Regions from separate parts of the Scandinavium tedordense genome, predicted to be linked through region 2. Evidence: predicted binding sites of a transcription regulator. Region 2 holds the regulator's gene; the other holds the start of a gene.
The links. The regulator CRP, encoded in region 2, controls carbon source genes, mostly activating them, when cyclic AMP is high. The targets are predictions, from matches to a motif close to ATGTGANNNNNNTCACAT.

Region 1 (8,121 bases), on a different contig from region 2:
GTACTTTTTCAGCAATTTGAGCACGTTGTCCGGACAGCTTCATGTTAGTGAAGAAGTCTAAAGCATGGCCGATACTCATGTCGGAAATGGTTGGCAGCGGGGTGTTTTCAACAAACACGTGGCGCGCTTCGCGGTTCAGACGGGTACCGTTACAGCTGGTGCACGGACGGTTGCTGATGAATTTCGCCAGTTCCTCGCGCACCGCGTTAGATTCGGTCTCTTTGTAGCGACGCTCCATATTATGCAGCACGCCTTCGAACGGATGGCGGCGCACGGATGTGTCGCCCCGGTCGTTCATATATTTGAACTCAATCGACTCTTTGCCTGAACCGTACAGCACCACTTTGTGCACATTGGCGTTCAGGCTGCCCCACGGAGCTTCGATATCGAATTCATAATGCTCCGCCAGCGAGCGCAGCATCTGGAAATAGTAGAAATTACGGCGATCCCAACCACGGATTGCGCCCCCGGCAAGGGAAAGCTCCGGGTTCTGGATGATGCGGTCCGGGTCGAAATACTGCTGCACGCCCAAGCCGTCACAGGTCGGGCAGGCTCCGGCCGGGTTGTTGAACGAGAACAGACGCGGTTCGAGTTCACGCATGCTGTAGCCGCAAATCGGACAGGCAAAGTTGGCGGAGAACAGCAGTTCATCGGCTTTCGGATCGTCCATATCTGAGACGATCGCTGTCCCGCCGGAGAGATCCAGCGCGGTTTCAAACGATTCGGCCAGGCGTTGGGTCAGATCTTCACGCACCTTGAAGCGGTCAATCACGACTTCGATGGTGTGCTTCTTCTGCAGCTCAAGCTTTGGGGGATCGGACAGGTCGCAAACCTCGCCGTCAATGCGAGCGCGGATATAACCCTGACTCGCCAGGTTTTCCAGCGTTTTGGTGTGCTCGCCTTTACGCTCTTTAATCACCGGCGCCAGCAGCATCAGGCGCTTGCCTTCAGGCTGTGACAGCACGTTATCGACCATCTGGCTGACGGTCTGCGCTGCCAATGGCACATCGTGATCCGGGCAGCGCGGTTCGCCAACGCGGGCAAACAGCAAACGCAGATAATCGTGGATTTCAGTGATGGTCCCGACGGTCGAACGCGGGTTGTGAGACGTTGACTTCTGCTCGATGGAAATCGCGGGCGATAGCCCTTCGATGTGGTCAACGTCAGGTTTTTCCATCAATGACAGGAACTGACGTGCATAGGCGGAGAGTGACTCAACGTAGCGCCGCTGGCCTTCGGCATACAGCGTATCGAACGCCAGCGAAGATTTACCTGACCCAGAAAGCCCAGTCACGACAATAAGTTTGTCGCGAGGGATGACGAGGTTGATGTTTTTGAGATTATGGGTGCGGGCGCCCCGAACTTCGATCTTATCCATTCACCTTTCCCGGTAGAGACTCGGAATGCCTGGTTTGTTAGAAGGACAAACGGCGGAAACGGCTAATTATGACACAGATTGACCTGAATGAATATACAGTACTGGAAACGTGCTTCAGCGCTTCGCTGCAACGACAATTGTCCACAACGGAATCCTGGAATACGGCTCGCAAACTATCAAATCGGCACTTTGTAATGCTACAATCCCCCGTTTACACTATTAAGAAATGTTTTCAGGAGACACGATCATGGCCAGCAGAGGCGTAAACAAGGTGATTCTCGTCGGTAATCTGGGTCAGGACCCGGAAGTACGCTACATGCCGAGTGGTGGTGCAGTTGCCAACATTACGCTGGCTACTTCTGAATCCTGGCGTGATAAAGCGACCGGCGAAATGAAAGAGCAGACTGAATGGCACCGCGTAGTGCTGTTCGGCAAACTGGCAGAAGTGGCCGGTGAATATCTGCGTAAAGGTTCTCAGGTCTACATCGAAGGCCAGCTGCGTACCCGCAAATGGACCGATCAGGCCGGTGCTGAAAAATACACCACTGAAGTGGTTGTTAACGTAGGCGGCACCATGCAAATGCTCGGTGGCCGTCAGGGCGGCGGCGCACCAGCAGGTGGTGGTCAGCAGCAGGGTGGAAGCTGGGGTCAACCACAGCAGCCACAGGGCGGTGGTAATCAGTTCAGCGGCGGCGCGCAGTCTCGTCCGCAGCAGCAGCCAGCAGCAGCACCGGCTCCATCTAACGAACCGCCGATGGATTTCGACGACGATATCCCGTTCTAACGTATATTGTCTGACAGAAACGTCACGCATTAAAAAAGCGCTTCCCGTAAAAGGAGGCGCTTTTTTTATTCTGCGAACTCATGCGGAGTCGCTGAAATCAGGTCATCATCATTGGCCATTCTGGCGGGGTCTGGCTCATGACTTCCATCATCACGTCTTTGATATTGTTCCAGACCAGCGTCAGGTCGAGCAGGGTAATCCCCAGTAAACCCGTGGCGAACCAACAGGAGGCCGCAACGCCAAAGAGGCTGCAAATAACCGCCAGCCCGGCATAATCGGATTTACGGAACTGAATTTTTAACGTGCTCGCCAGAAACATCAACACAGCGCTCGTGAGTGGCCAGCGGAGGAGAACAACGCCGGTGGTGACAGACATCATGAAACGTACCCTCTGAAAACGGAGCCAAGGATAGCGCGGCGTTGCTCATCAGGGGCATCACACTCTGGCTATCGACAGGCTTCGACCAATGTAATGAAACACTGTTTTGTGTTTCATGAGATTGTGTGAACTATATCACATTCGCTGTTTTATTCGCCACTGGTATGGTGAAATTTTACATACAGAGAATCGCGGTATCAGGACGACACATTGATTTGAAGAATATATTCTTTGCGGTATTGGGTGGGGATTTCAGATATTTCAGTGAGATAGAAAATCGATACGATAGTTTAGTACTTATACAATATTTACATTATAAATTACTTGGCCTATGCTTTCGGACAAATAAATTTACTTGCGATCAATTAATCATCTATTGATTTTATTGACTATTTTAGTATTTGTAATTTTTTTAAGACAACACAGTGTGTTTTGTTACTTAGAACGTACACCTTCATGATTAACCTGTGCTTAATCATGTAAATCAGTATCTGATTCATTCATTGCGGGTTTTTTTCCTCAACGAACCTGTGATTGAAAAAATGAAAAAAGAGCGATTACACACAGCAATTAACGATGCAGAACTCTGCCTGCATCGTCTGGCCAAGCTGATGCCCGGTTTGTCCGCACATCGCACGTTGACCGATGTCTTGCAGCTCATTCATGGGGTGTTTGACGCGCGGCTTTCCTGGATAATGCTGGAAAGCGAGGACGTGCAGCATATAGAAGTGCTGGGTGACCCGCTGTATGCCGAGGAAAGCGCCCGACACTTACTCGCGGCGCTACACCTGCAACAGGCGCCCTGGCGAGTGAAGTGTTGGCATCGGGATGTGGGGCGGTTGCTTTATCCGGACGCGCATCCGCTGGCGCAGGAATTACAGTGTGGCGTGCTGTGCCGAATATTCCCGCTACAGGACGATGTCCGGGCTTTTCTTTTTCTCGCGTTCGACCAGCCTTTATTGGCGCCAGGTGTATTACGCAGCGTAGCGCTGATAATCGCGGAAAAATTACATGACGCGATGACCGAATTAATAACCCGCGAGCGCACCGCCGTTGAATTGAAAAATATCGTTAATCAATATCGAATTCTTTTCGATCGCGCGCCGGTATTAATGAATTCCTTTGATAAACATAATCGCTGCATATTATGGAACGGAGAATGTGAACGGGTATTCGGCTGGACGCTGGATGAAATAAATCGTCAGCCGGACCCGCTGGCGCTGTTTTATCCCGATCCTGAAGTGCGTCGCGGGGTGCGTGAGTCGGTGAACTACTCTCCTACGCTTGAGATGCATGAATGGTATCCGCGCCGACGTGACGGGGAGGTGCTGGCCACGCTGTGGTCAAATATCATGTTACCCGACGGTGAAATAATGAATATCGGGGTGGATATCACCGAGCGTAAACGCGCGGAAAATCTGCTGGCCTTTCAGGCCACTACCGACGCACTGACCTGCTGCTATAACCGGCTGGCAATCCTCGACCATTTACAGCAAAGCCTCGATAATTGTCATTCAGAACAAAATGATACGCATTTTGTAATGGTCATGATTGATCTCGACTACTTCAAACAAATTAACGACCGCTGGGGGCATGTGGCAGGTGATGATGCGCTGGTCTACTTCTGTCAGCGGGTCCGTGAACAGTGCGAGGGTCAGACAAGGCTGGGACGATTAGGCGGGGAAGAGTTTCTGCTCCTGCTCCCGTTTGCTGAAACCGGCGAAGCGGTTGCGTTTACCGAGCGGCTGCGGGCGCAACTATGCTCTGTGCCTTTTGCGGTCGGCGATGTCTCAGTGGTGATGTCCTTTAGTGCAGGCGTGATGGGGGTCCGTGAAAATAATACCGAACGCGCGGTGCTATTAACGCTGGTCGATAACGCACTTTATGATGCCAAACGCACCGGACGCGGCAAAACGGTGGTGACTTCATTGATATCTTAACTCTACAACGGGCAGCAATTTTTATGCTGCCTGCTATTGTTATTAGATTTTACTTAATTCTATTGCGTCTGTCTTTTAAACAACATGATCAACGGTTGCTTAATAAATAGCAGGCTTAATAAAAACGTTGGCACAACTTTTAGTTTGCCTTACGGACAAATATTATCGTCATCATCAAATATTCGATTTTTGAATGTAAAAGACGGTTGCTAATGTTGAATGATTCATGCAACTTTATCACCTGTCATAAAGCATCCAGCCTGAGCGTCAGGCACATTAAATGCAGGGATATCAGGCTGAATATGAATCAGAGTGCGCGAAGCAACGTGCAGAGGGGCTTGGGGGTGATCATCGTCGTGCTCTTGCCGATGATGCTTGCGCTTTGGTTTTCGCACCTCAGAGCCGAGTCTGAAACCCACAGCCAGCTGACTACATTCGCCCATATAGCGCTGAATAAAACAGAACTGGTTATTCACCAAGCCGATTTGGCCAGAGATGCAGCCGAACATTACACCGGCGCACTTTGCTCGCCAGAACATCAGAAGCAGATGTTAAATATCGTTCGCGGGCGCCTGTACGTTGAAGATTTAATTTACGCCCATGGCGATCAGTTTGTCTGCTCCACGTCGGTGCATCCAGGTAAAGCCTGGTTGATGCCAGAGCCTAATTATCGCCGCAAGCCTGATATTTCTATTTATTATTATCGCGATACTCCGTTTTACCCCGGCTATAACATGACGTATATGCAGCGCGGGAATTATGTTGCGGTGATTAACCCGCTCTCCTATGGTGAAATCGTGACGGACGACGACAGCCTCGCGTTTGGCGCTTACGACACTAAAACCAATACCTTCTTTTCGGTTAGCGAAAATGCCAGTCTGAATACATTAAAAACACTTATTCATCACAGCGCGTCTGCGTTTCAACATGATGGTCGTTTTTATACCATCGCGCTTTCTGAACGTCGGCCGATTGCTATTATTATTTCGTCATCGGATGCGCGTTATTTCCAAAATTTCCGCCATCAGGCGATGCTGACCCTGCCGCTGGGATTCATTTGCAGCATTCTTATCCTGATAGCCTGGGCCCGCAGCCGTCAGCGATTTAATTCACCGAAGCGCTTGTTACAGCGGGCGCTGAATAAGCAACAGCTGCGTCTGCACTATCAGCCGATTATTGATATCAAAAATAATCAATGCGTTGGAGCCGAAGCGCTGCTGCGCTGGCCGGGATTTGACGGCCCGGTGATGAGCCCGGCTGAATTTATTCCGTTGGCGGAAAAAGAAGGTTTAATTGAGCAGGTGACGGATTACGTAGTGGAAACGGTGTTTGCCGATTTAGGTGATTTTCTACAGCACCACCCGCAGTTGTATGTTTCCATTAACCTGTCGGCGTCTGATTTCCACTCTTTACGTCTGATTGGGATGATTTCTGACAAAGCCCAACAATATCGGGTTCGAGCCCAGCAAATCAAAATTGAGGTGACGGAACGCGGGTTTATTGACGTACCCAAAACGACGCCAGTTATACAGGCGTTTCGTCAGGCGGGCTATGAAGTGGCTATTGATGATTTCGGCACCGGCTATTCCAATCTGCACAACCTCTATTCGCTGAACGTCGATATCCTGAAAATCGATAAATCGTTCGTCGACACGCTCACCACCAACAGCACCAGTCATTTGATTGCAGAACACATCATTGAAATGGCGCAAAGCCTGCGGCTGAAGATCATCGCTGAAGGCGTCGAAACCGCCGAGCAGGTCAACTGGCTTCTTAAGCGTGGGGTACAGTTCTGTCAGGGCTGGCATTTTGCGAAAGCCATGCCGTCGCAAGAGTTTGTTGAATGGCAGCAAGGCTCAATGCAGTGGGCGAGTCATCAGGTATCTCACGCCGAGATTTGATGGCGGTAGTCAGTCGGGGTACGGTCGAACTCCCGGCGGAAGACGCGCGAAAAGGTCTGCTGCGACACGTAACCCAAATCCATCGCAATATCAAAAATCGGACGCTGCGTAGTGCGCAGTGCTTCTGCCGCCATTAGCAACCGCCGCTGGCGAATGTATTCACCCAACGTCTGGTGCATCACTGCGCGAAACATCCGCTGTAAATACCATTTTGAATAACCCGATTTTCTGGCGACCACGTCAATGTTAAGTGGTTGATCAATATGTTCATCAATCCATTCAATCAGCGTTTCTATGATGTCGTGATGGGACATAAACAGCCTCTCTTTCACAATTTCGGTTCGTCGATTCGTCTGCGGGCGAGTATAATTCCTCAAGTTAACTTGAGGTAAAGTGCTTTATGGAAAAGAGATCTCCTCGTATTAAAACGCTACTGACGCCGGGCGAAGTGGCAAGGCGTAGTGGCGTGGCCGTATCGGCGCTACATTTCTATGAAAGCAAAGGATTAATAGAGAGTACGCGTAATGATGGCAACCAGCGTCGATATCGTCGCGATGTGCTGCGCTATGTGGCGATTATCAAGATTGCCCAGCGAATAGGCATTCCGCTCTCGACCATCAGCGATGCGTTGGGCGTGCTGCCAGAAGGGCATAACCTGAGCCCCAAGGCATGGAAACAGCTGTCGTCACAGTGGCGCGAAGAGCTGGATAATCGTATCCACACGCTGGTCGCTTTGCGCGATCAGCTTGATGGCTGCATCGGCTGCGGCTGCCTGTCGCATCGTGACTGTCCGCTACGTAACCCGGGCGATATGCTCGGCGAGAAGGGGCCTGGCGCACACTTCCCGGACGATAACGATTAAAAAACTAAAGCGCCACAATTGGGCGCTTTAGTTGTTTTCCGGTCTTTGTCTTTCTCTCTATCCCGTTGGTTCACAGGAGGGTTTCCCCCGACATCAGCACGCCTCATTGGATCAAAAGTGGTTGGAGGTTCCGGTTTGTACTGACACTTTAATTGTAAGTCGCAACTCGAGTTTCGCCAGCGGGAATGACGATTATTTCGCCAAAATTTTTCGCGCCTTTCACCACAGTTCCTATAGTTATTTTGAACAACTCACAGGAGACCGCCATGCTGACGGTGCATCATCTTAATTTGTCGCGTTCCCAGCGCGTGCTTTGGGCCTTAGAAGAACTGGAATTGCCCTACCAGATAGTGCGCTATCAGCGCGAGCCGACGATGCTGGCGCCTGAGGCGTTGAAAAAAGTGCATCCGCTAGGTAAATCACCGGTGCTGGAGGATGACGGTCTGATCCTCGCCGAGTCGGGCGCAATTCTGGAATATTTACAGGAGACGCACGATCCCGGACAAACGCTAAAACCCCTGAACCCGCAGGACCGTATTCAGTACCGTTTCTGGCTGCATTACGCCGAGGGCTCACTGATGCCGTTCCTGTTAATGAAACTGGTGTTTGCTAACCTCGGTAAACCGCCGGTGCCAATGGGTCTGCGAACGGTGGGAAAACTGCTGGGGCAGGGCGTGCAAAAGGGATATCTCAATAAACAGCTGGCAACTCATGCGGCGTTTATTGAAGCGCACCTGGCGCAAAACACCTGGTTTGCCGGGGAGCAGCTCACTATGGCCGATATTCAGATGAGCTATCCGGCGATGGCATTAATGGCGCGTGGAGGACAGGGAGCACTGCCGAATCTGACGGCGTGGACAAAACGCGTTGAAAACCG
Region 2 (8,121 bases):
CCTGATTTCCCATGACCGCGATTTCCTCGACCCGGTGGTCAGCAAAATTATTCACATCGAACAACAGGCGATGTTTGAGTACACCGGCAACTACTCCTCGTTTGAGATCCAGCGTGCAACCCGCCTGTCTCAGCAGCAGTCTATGTACGAAAGCCAACAGCAAAAAGTAGCGCACCTGCAGAGCTTTATTGATCGCTTTAAGGCGAAAGCATCTAAAGCTAAACAGGCGCAAAGCCGCGTGAAGATGCTGGAACGCATGGAGCTGATTGCTCCGGCGCACGTAGATAACCCATTCCAGTTCAGCTTCCGCGAACCGGAAAGCCTGCCAAATCCATTACTGAAGATGGAAAAAGTCAGCGCGGGCTACGGCGATCGCACCATTCTGGATTCGATTAAACTCAATCTCGTACCCGGCTCGCGCATTGGCCTGTTGGGTCGCAACGGCGCGGGTAAATCAACGCTGATTAAACTTCTGGCCGGTGAGCTGGAAGCCCAGAGCGGTGAGATGGGTCTGGCGAAGGGTATTAAACTCGGCTACTTTGCCCAGCATCAGCTGGAGTTTTTACGCGCCGACGAATCGCCGCTGCAGCATCTGGTGCGTCTGGCGCCGCACGTGCTGGAACAACAGCTGCGCGATTATCTCGGCGGTTTTGGTTTCCAGGGAGATAAAGTCAGCGAAGAAACGCGTCGCTTCTCCGGCGGTGAAAAAGCACGTCTGGTGCTGGCACTGGTCGTCTGGCAGCGCCCGAACCTGCTGCTGCTCGATGAACCGACTAACCACCTGGATCTCGACATGCGTCAGGCGCTGACCGAAGCGCTGATTGAATTCGAAGGCGCGCTGGTTGTGGTCTCGCACGACCGTCACCTGCTGCGCTCCACCACTGACGATCTGTATCTGGTTCACGATGCGAAAGTGGAACCTTTCGATGGCGACCTGGAAGATTATCAGCAATGGCTGAGCGATGTTCAGAAGCAGGAAAGTCAGAATGACGACGCGCCAAAAGACAACACCAATAGCGCTCAGGCACGTAAAGATCAGAAACGTCGTGATGCAGAGCTGCGCACCCTGACGCAGCCGCTGCGTAAAGAGATTACCCGTCTGGAAAAAGAGATGGAAAAGCTCAATACCCGGCTTGCGGCCGCAGAAGAAAAACTCAGCGACAGCGGGCTGTACGACCAAACACGAAAAGCGGAACTCACCGAATGTCTGCAACAGCAGGCCACGGCGAAATCAGGGCTGGAAGAGTGTGAAATGGCGTGGCTGGATGCGCACGAACAGCTGGAACAGATGCTTCAGGAAGAGTGATTTAACTCATCGAAAGCGCACAGCGGCTCATTTTCATAAACACATATCCGTCATAACGGTGTTATGACGGTATAGTAGAGCGTTTTTTCACGATAGCAGCGTAAAGGTATGGCTCAGGTAACCCCAGTAGACTTTGAAGTACCTCCAGAAGAGAACGACACCTTTGTACCAATGACAGGCGTGCGCAACTGCCATCTGCAGACCATGTTACCGCGTCTCATCCGTCGTAAAGTGTTGTTCACCCCGCACTGGCAGCGTCTTGATCTTCCGGACGGGGATTTTATCGATCTGGCATGGAGTGAAGATCCGAATCAGGCACGGCATAAGCCTCGCCTGGTGGTTTTTCACGGCCTGGAAGGCAGCCTGTACAGCCCTTACGCTCACGGTCTGATTCACGCGGCGCAGCAGCGCGGCTGGCTCGGGGTGGTGATGCATTTCCGCGGCTGCAGCGGTGAACCGAACCGCGCTCAGCGCATCTACCATTCAGGCGAAACTGAAGACGGCACCTGGTTCCTCTCCTGGCTGCGCCGTGAATTTGGCGACGTCCCAACGGCCGCAGTGGGCTATTCGCTGGGTGGCAACATGCTGGGCTGTCTGCTGGCCAAAGAGGGTGACAATACGCCACTCGATGCCGCAGTTATCGTCTCCGCGCCATTCATGCTGGAAGCCTGTAGCTATCATATGGATAAAGGCTTCTCCCGCGTGTATCAGCGCTATCTGCTGAACCTGCTGAAAGCCAATGCATCTCGCAAACTGAAGGCTTATCCAGGAACGTTGCCGGTGGATTTGAAGCGTCTGAAAAGCGTGCGTCGTATTCGTGAGTTTGACGATCTGATTACCTCAAAAATCCACGGTTATGCTGACGCGATTGATTACTACCGCCAATGCAGTGCGATGCCGGTACTGAGCCAGATAACCAAACCAACACTCATCATTCATGCAAAAGATGACCCGTTTATGGATCATCACTCGATTCCGTCTCAGGAAGAGCTTCCGGCCAATATTCAATACCAGCTGACGGAGTATGGCGGTCATGTCGGATTTGTCGGCGGTACGCTGCGCCATCCTGAAATGTGGCTGGAGAAACGCATTCCCGCCTGGCTCACTCGCTGGTTAGGAACCCCGTTATGATTATTCCCTGGCAAGATCTGGCTCCCGAAACGCTCGATAGCCTGATTGAAAGCTTTGTGTTGCGCGAAGGCACCGATTATGGTGAACATGAACGTTCGCTTGAAGACAAGGTCGCCGACGTAAAACAACAATTGAAAAGCGGGGATGTCGTTCTGGTGTGGTCCGAACTGCACGAGACGGTCAATATCATGCCCCGTACCCAATTCCACGGCTGACTATAATAAAACCATTGCTTATGCAGGGAGTCGTTAGCTATGTCTGCCAAACATCCGGTGATCGCCGTAACCGGTTCCAGCGGGGCGGGAACCACCACCACCAGCCTCGCCTTCCGTAAAATCTTTGCTCAACTCAATCTTACTGCCGCCGAAGTAGAAGGCGACAGCTTCCACCGTTACACGCGTCCTGAAATGGACATGGCTATCCGCAAAGCGCGCGATATGGGCCGTCACATCAGCTATTTTGGGCCAGATGCCAACGACTTTGGCCTGCTGGAAAATACGTTTATGACCTACGGTCAGAACGGAACCGGACAGTCGCGCAAGTATTTGCACACCTACGACGAAGCCGTTCCGTGGAATCAGGTGCCGGGTACCTTTACGCCGTGGCAGCCGTTGCCGGAACCGACCGACGTGCTGTTTTATGAAGGTCTGCACGGCGGCGTGGTAACCCCACAAAATGATGTCGCGAAATACGTCGATTTACTGGTGGGCGTGGTGCCGATTGTTAACCTTGAGTGGATCCAGAAGCTGACCCGCGATACCAGCGAGCGCGGTCACTCACGTGAAGCGGTGATGGATTCAGTGGTGCGATCGATGGAAGATTACATCAACTACATTACGCCGCAATTCTCCCGGACGCATATCAACTTCCAGCGCGTGCCGACCGTCGACACCTCCAACCCCTTTGCGGCAAAGGGCATTCCGTCACTGGATGAGAGCTTTGTCGTTATCCATTTCCAGAATCTGGGCGATATTGATTTCCCTTGGCTGCTGGCGATGCTGCAAGGTTCGTTTATTTCTCACATGAACACCTTGGTGGTGCCGGGTGGGAAAATGGGGCTGGCAATGGAATTGATTATGTCACCGCTGGTCGAGCGGTTGATGGAAGGAAAAAAGATAGGGTAATCGCATGCACGCCAACGGGCGTGCATCATTTTTTAGGGCGGGTCAGCGTAACGCCCCCGCCACTCAATCAGGCTTCGACCACTTCAAACGAGTGTGTAATCTTCGCCGCTTTTTCCAGCATCAACGCTACAGAGCAGTATTTCTCCGCAGACAAATCCACCGCACGCGACACTGCCGCTTCTTTCAGGTCATTACCGGTCACAATGAAGTGCAGATTGATGTGGGTGAACAAACGCGGTGCTTCTTCACGACGCTCGGAAGTCAGTTTCACTTCACAGTCGGTCACGTCATGACGGCCTTTCTGCAAAATGGACACCACGTCAATCGCGCTGCAACCGCCCGCGGCCATCAGCACCATTTCCATCGGGCTTGGGGCTTTATCGCCAGAGTTACCATCCATCATAATCTGGTGGCCAGAAGCTGACTCGCCCAGGAAGGTTAATTCCTCAACCCATTTCACACGCGCTTGCATATTTGTTAACTCCCGAGTAGCAATTTTCCTGACAGATTACGCGCACATAACAATTCTCGCAACGGAAGGCGACGCGCGTCATGCTGAAGCGAGACACCAGGAGACAGGCGACAAAAGCTATGCTAAAACAGTCGTGCTGCAACAGTAATACATTGAAGTAATGCGTGTATGCAGAGAACATCACATTACAGGCTGCAGTAAAATCCGACAGCCGACTTCCCAGGCACAGGGAAGGATACGATTGCAAAGCCAGTGGCAGTGTCGTGTCTGCCATTGGAGACAGCTTATAACAGAGGATAACCGCGCATGGTGCTTGGCAAACCGCAAACAGACCCTACCCTTGAATGGTTCTTGTCTCATTGCCACATTCATAAGTACCCATCGAAGAGCACGCTGATTCACCAGGGTGAAAAAGCAGAAACGCTGTACTACATCGTGAAAGGCTCTGTTGCAGTACTCATCAAGGATGAAGAAGGTAAAGAGATGATCCTCTCTTACCTCAACCAGGGCGATTTTATCGGTGAGCTTGGCCTGTTCGAAGAAGGTCAGGAGCGTAGTGCCTGGGTTCGGGCGAAAACCGCTTGTGAAGTGGCAGAAATTTCTTATAAAAAATTCCGTCAGCTTATCCAGGTAAACCCGGATATCCTGATGCGTCTCTCTTCTCAGATGGCTCGTCGTCTGCAGGTCACCTCTGAAAAAGTAGGTAACCTGGCATTCCTCGACGTAACCGGTCGTATCGCACAGACTCTGCTGAATCTGGCGAAACAACCTGATGCAATGACCCACCCGGACGGTATGCAAATTAAAATTACTCGTCAGGAAATCGGTCAGATCGTCGGCTGCTCCCGCGAAACCGTTGGCCGTATTCTAAAAATGCTCGAAGATCAGAGTCTGATCTCCGCCCACGGTAAAACTATCGTGGTTTACGGTACCCGCTAAGCTAGCTGAACGGCGTATTGCCCCTGCAGTACGCCGTTTTTGTCTTTTCCCTGATGTGGCGCAGGCTGATTTATCACCCGGAAATTAACTATGCACTGCGGCAAACGCTGGTGTTATGTACCCCCGTGGCTATCGGTTTGGTGCTCGGTTACCTCAAGTACGGTCTGCTGTTCTCGTTAGTCCCCGCCTGCTGCAACATCGCCGGGCTGGACACACCGCATAAACGTTTCTTCAAACGCCTGATAATTGGCGGATCGCTGTTTGCGGGCTGTAGCCTCGCGGTTCAGCTGCTGCTGGCGCATACCGTGCCTTTACCGCTGATCCTGACTGGGCTGGCGCTGATCCTCGGCGTCACTGCAGAAATCAGTTCGCTTCACGCCCGTTTACTGCCCGCATCGCTCATTGCGGCCATCTTTACGCTCAGCCTTGCGGGGAATATGCCGGTCTGGGAGCCGCTGCTCATCTACGCTCTCGGCACACTATGGTATGGCTTGTTCAACTGGTTCTGGTTCTGGATGTGGCGTGAACAGCCGCTACGTGAATCACTAAGCCTGCTGTATCGACAGCTGGCCGATTACTGTGAAGCCAAATACAGCCTGTTGACTCAGCATACCGATCCGGAAAAAGCGCTGCCGCCATTACTCAGCCGCCAGCAGAAGGCCGTCGATCTGATTACCCTGTGCTATCAGCAAATGCACATGCTGGCCGCCAATCAGAACCATGAATATAAGCGCCTGCTGCGCGCCTTCCAGATTGGCCTCGATTTGCAGGAGCACATTTCCGTCAGCCTGCATCAGCCCGCCGAAGTGCAGAAACTGGTTGAACGCAGCCACGCTGAAGCGGTGATCCGCTGGAATGCACAGACCATTGCGGCGCGCCTGCGTGTGATGGCGGATGACATCCTCTACCACCGATTTCCGCAACGTTTCAACATGGACAAGCAGATTGGCGCGCTGGAAAAAATCGCACATCAGCATCCGGATAACCCGGTCGGGCAGTTCTGCGCCTGGCACTTCAGTCGAATCGCCCGAGTGCTGCGCCTTCAGCGCCCGCTCTATCCACGCAATCTGATGGCTGATAACGAACGTCGCCTGCCGCTGTTTGCCGCACTAAAAAGCTATCTGTCGCTAAAATCCCCGGCGTTGCGCAGTGCGGCGCGAATCAGCGTCATGCTCAGCATTGCCAGCCTGATGGGCGCGGCGCTGCATCTGCCGAAACCGTACTGGATCCTGATGACCGTCCTGCTAGTGACGCAAAATGGCTACGGCGCAACGCGGGTCAGGATTTTCCACCGGGCGGCAGGCACGCTGGCCGGGCTGGTGATAGCCGCTGGCACCCTGCACTTTCACGTGCCGGAAGGCTACACGCTGGCGTCAATGTTAGTCATCACGCTGGCGAGCTACTTGATCATTCGCAAGAGCTACGGCTGGGCAACGGTGGGCTTTACGGTCACCGCGGTCTACACCATCCAACTGCTGACCCTGAACGGCGAACATTTCATTCTGGCCCGTTTTGTCGACACGGTGATTGGCTGTCTGATTGCCTTCGGCGGGATGGTCTGGCTGTGGCCGCAGTGGCAAAGTGGGCTATTACGCAAAAATGCCCAGCAAGCACTGGAGGCGGATCAGGAGGCTATCCGACTGATTCTCAGCAACGACCCTCAGGCTCCGACGCTGGCCTATCAGCGGATGCGGGTGAATCAGGCGCACAACGCGTTGTTCAACTCGCTGAACCAGGCGATGCAAGAGCCCGGCTTTAACTCGCATTATCTGGCAGACATGAAGCTGTGGGTTACGCACAGCCAGTTTATCGTCGAACACATCAACGCGATGACGACGCTGGCGCGCGAACACAACATGCTGACTGAAGATTTGGCCGAACGTTATTTGCAGTCCTGCGAGATTGCTCTGCAGCGCTGCCAACAGCGACTGGAATATGACGGACCGGGGGGAAGCGGCGATGCGAATATCATGGAATCAACGGAGGCGCTCTCCCACGGGCCGTTAAGCACCATGGAACAGCATTTACAACGCATTCTGGGCCATCTGAATTCGATGCATACCATCTCGTCAGTGGCCTGGCGCCAGCGCCCACATCACGGCAGCTGGCTTAAACGTCGAGCATAAACCGTCAGCCGACAATCTTCTTCACGGCTGCCGCAAAGCGCGCCATCCCTTCATCGATATCCGCAGATTCCACCACCAGCGACGGCGCAAAGCGTACTACGTCAGGCCCGGCGTTAAGCACCATTACGCCCTCATGAGCAGCAGCATGCAGGAAATCACGAGCGCGGCCCTTGTACTGCGGTTTCAGTTCAGCACCAATCAGCAGCCCCATGCCGCGAACATCACTGAACACATCGAATTCAGCGTCAATATTCTTCAAATGCTTAACAAAACGTTCGCGTCTGGTGCTCACGCCACCCAGAACTTCAGGCGTATTGATGATATCAAACGCCGCACCGGCCACTGCGCACGCCAGCGGATTTCCGCCGTAAGTAGAGCCGTGAGAACCGACGTGAAACGCGCTGGCAATCTCTTCAGTAGTCAGTACCACGCTCACCGGGAAACCACCGCCCAGCGCTTTGGCACTGGTCAGGATATCCGGCGTCACGCCGAAATACTGGTAGGCGAACAGCGAACCAGTGCGCCCCATGCCGCTCTGCACTTCGTCAAAAACCAGCAGCGCCTGATGTTCATCACACAGTTCACGCAGACCTTTGAGGAATTCCGGGGTCGCCGCCAGCACGCCGCCTTCACCCTGAATGGGCTCAACCACTACCGCGCAGGTGTGATCGTCCATCACGGCTTTCACTGCATGCAGGTCGTTAAACGGGACGTGGATGATATCCGCCGGTTTTGGCCCAAAGCCGTCGGAATATTTTGCCTGTCCTCCCACAGAAACCGTGAAGAATGAGCGGCCGTGGAACGCATTATTGAAGGCGATGATTTTGGTTTTGTATGGACTGTGGCGCGTGGAAGCGTAATAACGCGCCAGTTTGAACGCGGTTTCGTTGGCTTCAGTACCGGAGTTCATGAACACCACGCGCTCGGCAAATGTCGAGGCCACCAGCTTACGACCCAGCTTCAGCGCCGGTTCGTTGGTAAACACATTGCTGGTGTGCCACAGGGTTTCGCCCTGGCTTTTCA

Region 1: the regulator CRP is predicted to act here: its motif matches at 2,665-2,682, upstream of MUU46_RS02470 (YjcB family protein).

Annotation. Positions count from the first base shown of each region.
Region 1 covers NZ_JALIGG010000047.1:53,420-61,540, reverse strand. The annotation lists gene uvrA (excinuclease ABC subunit UvrA) at 1-1,378, opposite strand, end outside; gene ssb1 (single-stranded DNA-binding protein SSB1) at 1,626-2,162, shown strand; gene MUU46_RS02470 (YjcB family protein) at 2,260-2,541, opposite strand; gene MUU46_RS02465 (GGDEF domain-containing protein) at 3,084-4,481, shown strand; gene pdeC (cyclic di-3',5'-guanosine monophosphate phosphodiesterase PdeC) at 4,784-6,382, shown strand; gene soxS (superoxide response transcriptional regulator SoxS) at 6,367-6,696, opposite strand; gene soxR (redox-sensitive transcriptional activator SoxR) at 6,783-7,244, shown strand; gene MUU46_RS02445 (glutathione S-transferase family protein) at 7,511-8,121, shown strand, end outside.
Region 2 covers NZ_JALIGG010000055.1:401,318-409,438, reverse strand. The annotation lists gene MUU46_RS12825 (ABC transporter ATP-binding protein) at 1-1,306, shown strand, start outside; gene MUU46_RS12820 (hydrolase) at 1,415-2,437, shown strand; gene MUU46_RS12815 (YheU family protein) at 2,434-2,652, shown strand; gene MUU46_RS12810 (phosphoribulokinase) at 2,692-3,561, shown strand; gene MUU46_RS12805 (OsmC family protein) at 3,629-4,033, opposite strand; gene crp (cAMP-activated global transcriptional regulator CRP) at 4,340-4,972, shown strand; gene MUU46_RS12795 (YccS/YhfK family putative transporter) at 5,026-7,098, shown strand; gene argD (bifunctional acetylornithine/succinyldiaminopimelate transaminase) at 7,103-8,121, opposite strand, start outside.